One region of the Cytobacillus sp. FSL K6-0129 genome, then DNA from elsewhere that is predicted to be linked to it. Evidence: riboswitches for the same ligand, from Rfam matches in the RefSeq annotation. Region 1 holds a riboswitch; each other region holds the start of a gene.

Region 1 (3,170 bases):
TTTTGGTCGTCTTTTCTTTCCAATTTAAAAAAGAGGAGAGATGTAAAATGGCAGAAAAAGAAAAGCAACTTCGATTTGAAACAATTGGTGTTCATGGTGGGCTAAAACCTGATCCAGTAACAGGGGCAAGAGCGGTCCCAATCTATCAAAATAATGCTTATCAATTCCAGAATACAGAGCATGCGCAAGACTTATTTGGCTTAAAAGAAACAGGATATATTTATTCTCGTATTCATAATCCAACGGTTACTGTGTTTGAGGAAAGAGTTGCATTGTTAGAAGGGGGAACAGGCGCATTAGCATTAGCAAGCGGGCAAGCAGCCATTTACTTAGCTCTTCTTAATATTGTTCAAGCGGGTGATGAAATTGTAGCTGCCTCTAATTTATATGGAGGTACATATAATTTATTTACAGTCACTTTACCAAAGTACGGCATCAACGTTAGGCTTATCGATATTAATAATGAAGAGGAACTACGAGCAGCAATCAATGAGAAGACACGAGCTGTATTTGCCGAAACCATTGGTAACCCGAGTTTACAAGTACTAGATATTGAAACAGTTTCAAATATCGCACATGAACATGGTGTGCCGTTAGTGGTTGATAACACATTTGCAACTCCTTATCTATGTCGGCCAATTGAGCATGGCGCAGACATTGTTGTTCACTCTGCAACGAAATGGTTACTTGGGAATGGGACGACAATGGGGGGGATCATTGTTGACGGTGGTAAATTTGATTGGAACTCAGAGAAGTATCCAGGATTAAGTCAGCCGGATACAAGCTATAACGATATAGTATATAGTGAGGCACTGGGCCCTGTAGCATATATTACTAAAGCGAGAGTGCAGCTTCTAAGAGATTTAGGTCCAGCACTAAGTGCACAAAGCGCCTTCCAATTTACGTTAGGTTTAGAAACGTTAACGGTTCGAATGAAAGAACATATTGCTAATACGAAAAAAATTGTGCAATATTTAAATAATCATCCTGCTGTTAATTGGGTACTTTATCCGGGCGATGACAACCATCCTAATAAAGAATTAGCAGACAAATATTTATCTAAAGGTGCAGGGGCAGTTGTCGTTTTTGGCATATCTGGTGGGCGTGAAGCAGGTGCGAAGGTTATTAATTCGGTTGAGCTGTTCGCACATGTAGCGAATGTAGGTGATGCAAAAAGTCTTATTATACATCCAGCAAGCACAACGCATCAACAACTTAATCAAGATGGGTTAAAACAAGCAGGTGTACCTGAAGACTTAATCCGATTATCAATTGGAATTGAAAATGTAGAAGATTTGATCGATGATCTTGAATCTGCTATTGAAGCGGCAACCGGTATTGCTTCATTAAATATAAGGGTCTAACAACTATTATTTCAGATTTGACACCTACTTCAATGACATGATACTATTACACAGGTACACAAAAAAATTCAATATATTCATAGTTTGCTCTTATTTAGAGAGGTGGAGGGAAGTGCCCTTTGAAGCCCGGCAACCGTCATTTAATTGAAATGGTGCCAATTCACTCAAAGCATTAGCTTTGAAAGATGAGAGAAAGGAATTTTCATAACAAGCCTTTCTGCTCATAAGCAGGAAGGCTTTTTTTATAAACAATGGATATGCTATAAATGTGTTGGTTTTTCTGGATTGAAGAGGTGAAGTATAAAATGATTTCAATAAAAGATGTAAAAAAGATTTTCTCAACGAAAAACGGGAAAGTAAATGCAGTAGACAATGTTAACCTCGAAATTAACGAGGGTGAAATATTCGGTGTAATCGGATACAGTGGTGCGGGTAAAAGTACATTGATTCGTATGTTAAATGGACTTGAAATCCCGACGGAAGGCGTTGTATCTGTAGCTGGGAATGAAGTTTCTCGCATAAAAGGTGCTAGCTTAAGAAAGGCTAGACAAGAAATAAGCATGATTTTCCAACATTTTAATTTATTGTGGTCTCGAACAGTACGAGAAAACATTGCGTTTCCATTAGAAATTGCTGGTGTACCTAAGAAAGCGCGACTAGAGAGAGTTAATGAATTAATTAAATTGGTTGGACTAGATGGTCGAGAGGATGCCTATCCCTCGCAATTAAGCGGTGGACAAAAACAGCGAGTAGGTATTGCTAGAGCACTTGCCAATAATCCTAAAGTACTGTTATGTGATGAAGCGACAAGTGCTCTAGATCCGCAAACAACTGATAGTATTCTCGACTTACTTGTTGATATTAATGAACGTTTAGGGTTAACTATTGTGTTAATTACGCATGAAATGCATGTCATTCGCAAGATTTGCCACCGTGTGGCTGTCATGGAAGGTGGAAGAATTGTTGAAATTGGCGAAGTGCTAGATGTGTTCCAAAAGCCAAAAGAACCTATTACGAAGCGATTTGTTCAACAAGTGACCGAACCGGAAGAAACGAAGGAAACGATTACACATTTACTGAGTGCTTATCCAAATGGCCAAATTGTTCAACTTGGATTTGTAGGTGGTTCAGCGGAACAACCATTAATCACAAACTTAATTCGCCACTACAATGTAACAGTGAATGTATTACAAGGAAAGATATCCCAAACACAAAGTGGCTCTTACGGTACCTTATTTATTCATATAGATGGAGAGTCGGATGAGGTTACCCGCGCGATTGAATATATTCATTCGCAGAAGGTTGGCGTGGAGGTGATTTCCCATGCTTAATGAATGGCTACCAAATGTGGATTGGGAAAGAATGTGGGAAGCAACAAAAGAAACTTTATATATGACAAGTATTTCTGTTATAGCCACGTTTATTTTAGGAATTATTCTTGGATTACTTTTGTTCTTAACCTCTAAAGGTAATATATGGCAAAATCAGCTAGTTAATAAGATCATTGCGGCATTCGTCAATGTCTTTCGATCCATTCCGTTTTTAATCTTGATTGTGTTATTAATCCCTTTCACAAAAATGATTTTAGGGACAATGATTGGTGAAAATGCAGCATTACCAGCACTCATTATTGGTGCAGCACCTTTCTATGCAAGAATGGTGGAAATTGGCTTACGTGAAATTGATAAAGGTGTCATTGAAGCCTCTAAATCGATGGGTGCAAAAACAAGTACAATTATATGGAAAGTACTCATCCCTGAATCTATGCCAGCGCTTGTTTCGGGTATTACCGTTACAGCGATTGCG
Region 2 (3,170 bases), 1.1 Mb from region 1:
GTGATGATGGTAAGTTTTGAATGGCTGTTTGTACTTGTTGATTGTTTCTAATAGAAGATTGATTTAGTGCCTCGATAGCAGTTCGTCTCTCGTTTATCTCATCTTGGATTTGCTCTTTTCCTTCTCTTATTCCTTTCGTTAGCACTACGATTTCTTGTAATTTTTCATCAGCAAAGGCGAGTGCGGTCTTTAATGTATGATCTAGTGTTTCTTCAATTTTGACTGTAACGGGTACATGCAATAAGCTGGATGAAGGCTGGATGATTAAGCGATCTTTCGGAACAATTGCTGTAATTTCTTCTAGAAGAGAGAGCTTATTATCAAGTTTAGCGCCCCAGATATTACGGCCATCGATGACACCTGCAGCTAATACTTTATCACTTGGGAAGCCGAATTTTTGTAAGGAAGCGAGGTTTTGACCTGCATCATGGACAAAATCAAGGCCGATCGCTTGCACAGGTAATGAGGTAACAGCTTCATAATAAGTGATGCTTTCAAAATACGTTTGTAAAATGATATTTATCTGTGGTGCTGCCTGGTGTAATGTTTGGTAAACTGCTTGATAGAGTGAGATGTCTTCTTCTGTGAGGGTAGTTGCTAAAATAGGTTCATCGATTTGTACCCACAAGGCACCTTCTTGCTGTAATTCTTTTAAAATTTGTACATAAAGAGGAACGAATTGATTGACGATTGATTTGAATTCACTTTCTTTATAGCCTTTTGATAATTTCACAAACGTAATCGGGCCCAAGATAACCGGTTTCCCGTCGATTTCAAGCTTCTCTTTTCCTTCTTTATAAAAGGCAAGTGGCCGGTTTTCAGCAAGTGTTGGCGTGAGGTTGTTGAGTTCTGGCACGATGTAGTGATAGTTTGTATTAAACCATTTGGTCATTTCAGCTGCCACGGCATCTTTGTTCCCTCTGGCAATATCAAAATACGTTTCGATATCAACTTTCCCACCTCTGTATGTAAAACGCTCAGGAACAAGTCCAAACATCACAGCTGTATCAAGGACATGATCATACAGTGTGAAATCGCCAACCGGGATGAGATCAACGCCAAGTTGTTTTTGCTTCTCGAGAGAGGATAAACGAATGACTTCCATTTGTTGCAGAAAAGTCTCTTTATTCAACTTACCACTCCAAAATTGTTCTAGAGCTTTCTTCCACTCCCGCTTCTCGCCAATTCTTGGATAACCTACATTTGAACTTTTTACTTCAGTCAATTTAAACACTCCTTTAGATTGTATTTTCTCAACAAAAAATCTCTCTATTTATTATTAAATGAGAGATTCATACGCAATATTAACTAGAGTTGAGACCATTTGATTTGCTCAACACGTATTCATCACTCCTCTCTATGCATCCGTAGAGTCTAAGTGCAAACAACAGACAGGTCTCCTGACTTCGGATTATCGCTCGTTATCCCTTCCCATTTCTATTATGAAATAGTGGTCAATGATAAGTCGCTCTCCTTCACAGTGGCGGGACCGTGCCGGCATTCCACCGGGCTTCCCTTTTAAGCAATCATGCATCTGTTGCCTTTGTTATTAAGTTTTGAAAATACAAAAGACCTCTCTAATTAAAAATAGAGAGGTCTTTATCCTCTCTTATTTGCCAAAGCTATTACACTTTGCAGGAATTAGCACCTTTTTAACAAATAATTGTTAAAGGTTGCTGGGTTTCATCGGGCCAGTCCCTCCACCTCTCTGAATAAGAGAATTACATATTTATAATATTTTGAATTTTACAGATAGATTAGCATAATAAATGGAAGCTGTCAAAATAAATTCTTCATGAGTGATATATATCATCAGATTCAAGCCACTTGCGAAATTTATGTAGATGGTAATAATGCTTGCCATTAAGAATGACTTTTGGTGCGTGAGAATGCTTCTGTAATAGATCCTTCATGTCTGCTTCACTTAAATAAAAGTAAAGATGAAGGTGGCTTTGCTCCACAAGTAAATGATTCATATTACCTTCATTTTTACTACTAAATTGCTTCAACCCATTGCCTATGAAATAGCCAAGTAATGCTAAACCGACGGCAATCCAAATAAAATTCAACTCGAATTCCAATTTGTACTCCCCCTTAAATACATATATATCTACTTTAACATCTCCTAACGAATAGTAATAATATATTTTTTAGTGCCGAATCGGATCAATGCCCCCATAATTAAACCAATCTACCCTGTCTATCGCACCATCTTTCATAGATTGTATACTTGTCCGAGAACAAAATTGGCCAAGCTGTATATATTGATATTACTTAGTGTTTTTCTCGGGTTTGTGATGGAAAAGGCTATAGTTAGCACAAAGGAGACTATTAATTTTGCTGAAGGAGAGAAGTGAAGTGTTATGAATCTATCTGTTATTATTCCCATTCAGAATGAAGAATCTACGTTGTCAGCCGTTTTAGAAGAGTTAGTGAAGATTGAGCCATATGAAATCATCGCTGTTTTGAATGGTTCAACAGATGGATCGGAGAAAATAGCGGAAGCATTTGAATGTAGAAAGCTTGTTTATAAAGAACCTCTAGGGGTGGATATTGGACGAGCAATTGGTGCAAGGGAGGCAAAAGGGGATACGCTTCTTTTTATTGATGGTGATATTGTCGTTAGAGCTCAGGAGCTACAAGCACTGCTTGATGGCATTCGGGATGGGGCTGATATTGCCCTAAATGATTTAAGCTGGACAATGAAGCGCCCCATTAGACCACATCCGACAGCAGTATCAAAGTTCTCTCTTAATCATTTTTTAGGTAAAGGTGAGTTATCCGTTAATTCCTTAGTCGCTGTTCCTCATGTGATGAAAAAATCAGCGCTTGATACAATTGGTTGGGAGAATTTAGCTTGTCCGCCATTAGCTCATAGTATAGCTGTGATGAAAGAATTAAAGATGAGTGCACCAGTAGCCATTGATGTGATTGCTACAAATAAGATTCGACCGAAACATCAACAGAAGATTACGGGCTCCTCTTTTTCATTTTCAACAAGTTTAATAATTGGTGACCATTTACGTGCAGTGGCCCAACTGATTGAAGAGAGAGGATATCGCGGTGGTTTAAACGATGGCAGGCGAAATCGGCAATCTTTTAAGGAATATGTACAAGCCTTTTCGGTAAAGGAAGAGAAACGAGCGAAGTATAGTGCGATTATTCCTGTA
Region 3 (3,170 bases), 1.2 Mb from region 1:
CAAGGCTAACAAAGAATCAAATTGAAGTATGAGCCGGGTAAAAGGGCAAAACAAAGCTTACATAAATAGCTGGATATGCATCTAGTAGTGGAAGGGTGATTTCACCTTTCATTCAAATGCGTAAGAAAAATTAGAAATTATTGTATCCCCCTTATATCCCAGCTACTTGGTTTAATTTAGACTAAAACTACACACCACCCGACTCCTTAATTGAAAATAGTTTCATGTGATTTTATTGAATATTTAAAAGAGAAGGTCTATAATTTTATATAAATAGTAAAGGTGGTGCTCTAATAGTGAACAGCAAGGATATGTCCAATCATGTATTTTTTGATATATTAGCAGAGAAAATTAAAAGAGATAGTCATGAAGAGTACAATCAATTTGTTAATTATGTAAACGTATTAGCTGAGGATAAAGGGTGGAAGGAATTACAAGAAGAGGTTGTTCATTTACAAGCTTTTCTTTCATATTTAGATGATAAGTTAGCTATCATCGATGATTATGAAGATATTATGAATATGAAAGCAACTTTGCTTGATATGATTGTTAACGATTTAAATGATACGTCTGTTTATCTTTTAGTGGAGGCTCTTATGTATAATAAAGAGCTGAATTATTTGCAATCCTTTGTATCTCCAGTTGAATATTGGGTGTCAGTAATAAAGGCAAAAGAAAGACTTTGTGCTGCATAAAAGATTTATTATAAAAAGCTGTTGACAGCGCCGGATGATAAGGTTATTCTGATTAATAATTAATGACTCTTAAAATTTAAAAAATTCAATTTATCAAGAGAGGTGGAGGGACTGGCCCTTTGAAGCCTCAGCAACCGACCAAAACTAGGTAACGGTGCTAATTCCAAGATAGATAAGTTGAGGATATGGCGATATATCGTGAGCCCCTCTTCTTTAGCAAGAGGGGCTTTATCTATGCCGATTAGACGACTAAAGGCGGCTTTCGATGGAAGAGTACAATCTCTTTTTATTGAAAGTGGTCTTTTTTCTGCTCTTGAAAAAAGGTGTTGGACATAAAAAATTGATGTTTCAAATTCAATTTATGAAAAAACAACCATTGTGCTGGCATATTCAAAAGCTCATCACTGATAGATGGTTCCGAGTCGAGTTTGTTTATTATAAGTGAAATGTGAGAGGAGAATGAAAAATGAATCATCACCAGTTTGATACAATAGCGCTTCATGGGGGGCAAGTGCCAGATCCTGTTACAAAGTCGAGAGCCGTACCAATATACATGACTTCATCCTATGTGTTTGAAGATACCGATCATGCAGCAAGCTTATTTCAGATGCAAGAGCCTGGCTTTATTTATTCAAGGAATGCAAATCCAACCAATGCAGTGTTTGAGGAGAGAATGGCACAGTTAGAAGGTGGCGTAGCCTCATTTGCTGTTTCATCTGGGCAAGCAGCGATTTCCATTGCCCTTTTAACACTTGCAAGAGCAGGCGATGAGATAGTTTCTACACAGGCTCTTTATGGTGGTACCTACCATTTATTTGCAGAAACGTTTAGTAAATTCGGTATCAATGTTCATTTTGTTGATGGGACGGACTTTACATCTTTAGAAGGAAAAATTAATAAAAGGACAAAGGCGATTTTCACAGAGACAATTGGCAACCCGAATATGGAGGTAGCACATTTAGAAAAGTTAAGTGAGATAGCGAAACGTCACGGCCTACCATTAGTAGTAGATAATACATTTACTACGCCATTTTTACTAAAACCACTTGCATTTGGCGCGGATATAGTCGTTCATTCAGCAACTAAATTTATTGGTGGACATGGTACGGCAATCGGTGGGGTGATTGTAGATGGAGGAAGATTCGAATGGAGTAACGAAAGATTTCCTTCCTTTAATGAGAAAAAGCCTGCTATTGGTAATCGCAGCTATGTTGAAATTTCTAGGGAAAAAGCTTTTATTCTTAAAGCAAGATTTGAACTTGGCCATGACTTAGGGGCAACGCTGTCTGCCTTCAATAGCTGGTTATTTATTCAAGGTCTGGAGTCATTAAGTGTCAGAGTAGAAAAGCAAGTCGCTAATGCACAAGTTTTGGCTAAACGGTTAGGAGAGTTACCTCATATTTCTTGGGTGAACTACCCTGGGTTAGAAAGCCATCCACAATATCATCTCGGGAAAAAGTATTTTCCGAGTGGGGCAGGTGCAATCTTTACATTTGGCATCAAAGGGGGAATCAGTACAGCTAAAAGGTTTATCAACTCACTAAAGCTGGTATCACATTTAGCAAATGTTGGTGACGCGAAAACGCTCATTATTCATCCAGCGAGTACAACACATGCTCGTCTTTCACCTGGACAACAAGCGGAGGCGGGTGTGAGTCCCGAAATGATCCGCCTTTCTGTTGGCTTAGAGGATCCTGTAGATGTGATGGCTGATATCACGCAAGCGTTAAAACAATGTACGTAGGTTTATTACGATTTGCATTATAAAGGGTGAAAAGTGTGAAGTTAAACTGCTTATCAAAGAACCATTCTTTATTCCTTTACCATATACTTTGTTGATCGCATGTCTCAGGCGATTCACCTCATACAGTATGAATGACAATATTTTTCTCAAACAGAGCCATCAACACTGATATCTTACCATTACGACGCGCCTGTTTCCTTTCATGAAAAGGGGGATAGAGCCATCGCGTAATTCCCTGTATGAACTAGTTGCCTTTGATTATCTAATGGATGAAACCTTTTTATCTTTCCTTCGTATGTATTAAAAAGACGAACGGAAAGAGGAGGAATGGGGTATGGATAGACCAGTACTTAAATTGCCTCGTACTAAATGGGAATGGGGATGCGACATACTTGGTCTTATTGTATTCATTGGGTCGATTGTATTCTTAGTTGTTTCTTGGTCAGCTATACCTGAACAAGTACCGGGTCATTACAATGCTTCAGGGGAAGTTGATCGGTGGGGTTCTAAATATGAATTATTTATCTTACCAATTATCGGCGTGTTTCTATGGTTCATGATGGGGATATTTGAACGGTTTCCTCATATTCATAATTACCCTGCACGCATCAATGAATCAAATGCAGCCGCATTTTACTTAACGAGTAGAAAAATGCTAAATGTCATAAAGAATATTTGCCTCGCATTATTCGGCTTTATACTTATACAATCCATTAGAGTAGCATTAGGAT

What was found. Region 1 has a riboswitch for S-adenosylmethionine ahead of MHI57_RS11085 (methionine ABC transporter ATP-binding protein). Riboswitches for the same ligand answer to the same signal wherever they lie in the genome.
Region 2: linked by a shared signal. The riboswitch ahead of metE (5-methyltetrahydropteroyltriglutamate--homocysteine S-methyltransferase) and the one ahead of MHI57_RS11085 (methionine ABC transporter ATP-binding protein) in region 1 are both predicted to bind S-adenosylmethionine.
Region 3: linked by a shared signal. The riboswitch ahead of MHI57_RS17230 (O-acetylhomoserine aminocarboxypropyltransferase/cysteine synthase family protein) and the one ahead of MHI57_RS11085 (methionine ABC transporter ATP-binding protein) in region 1 are both predicted to bind S-adenosylmethionine.

The regions. Positions count from the first base shown of each region.
Region 1 covers NZ_JBBOXM010000001.1:2,223,290-2,226,459, reverse strand. Annotated here, with positions in the region: gene MHI57_RS11090 (O-acetylhomoserine aminocarboxypropyltransferase/cysteine synthase family protein) at 48-1,364, shown strand; SAM riboswitch class I at 1,452-1,556, shown strand; gene MHI57_RS11085 (methionine ABC transporter ATP-binding protein) at 1,670-2,695, shown strand; gene MHI57_RS11080 (methionine ABC transporter permease) at 2,688-3,170, shown strand, end outside.
Region 2 covers NZ_JBBOXM010000001.1:3,303,417-3,306,586, forward strand. Annotated here, with positions in the region: gene metE (5-methyltetrahydropteroyltriglutamate--homocysteine S-methyltransferase) at 1-1,225, opposite strand, end outside; cobalamin riboswitch at 1,374-1,553, opposite strand; SAM riboswitch class I at 1,607-1,719, opposite strand; gene MHI57_RS16595 (DNA-binding protein) at 1,794-2,081, opposite strand; partial or broken gene MHI57_RS16600 (glycosyltransferase family 2 protein) at 2,364-3,170, shown strand, end outside.
Region 3 covers NZ_JBBOXM010000001.1:3,419,654-3,422,823, forward strand. Annotated here, with positions in the region: gene MHI57_RS17225 (hypothetical protein) at 297-695, shown strand; SAM riboswitch class I at 783-874, shown strand; gene MHI57_RS17230 (O-acetylhomoserine aminocarboxypropyltransferase/cysteine synthase family protein) at 1,162-2,439, shown strand; gene MHI57_RS17235 (DUF1648 domain-containing protein) at 2,774-3,170, shown strand, end outside.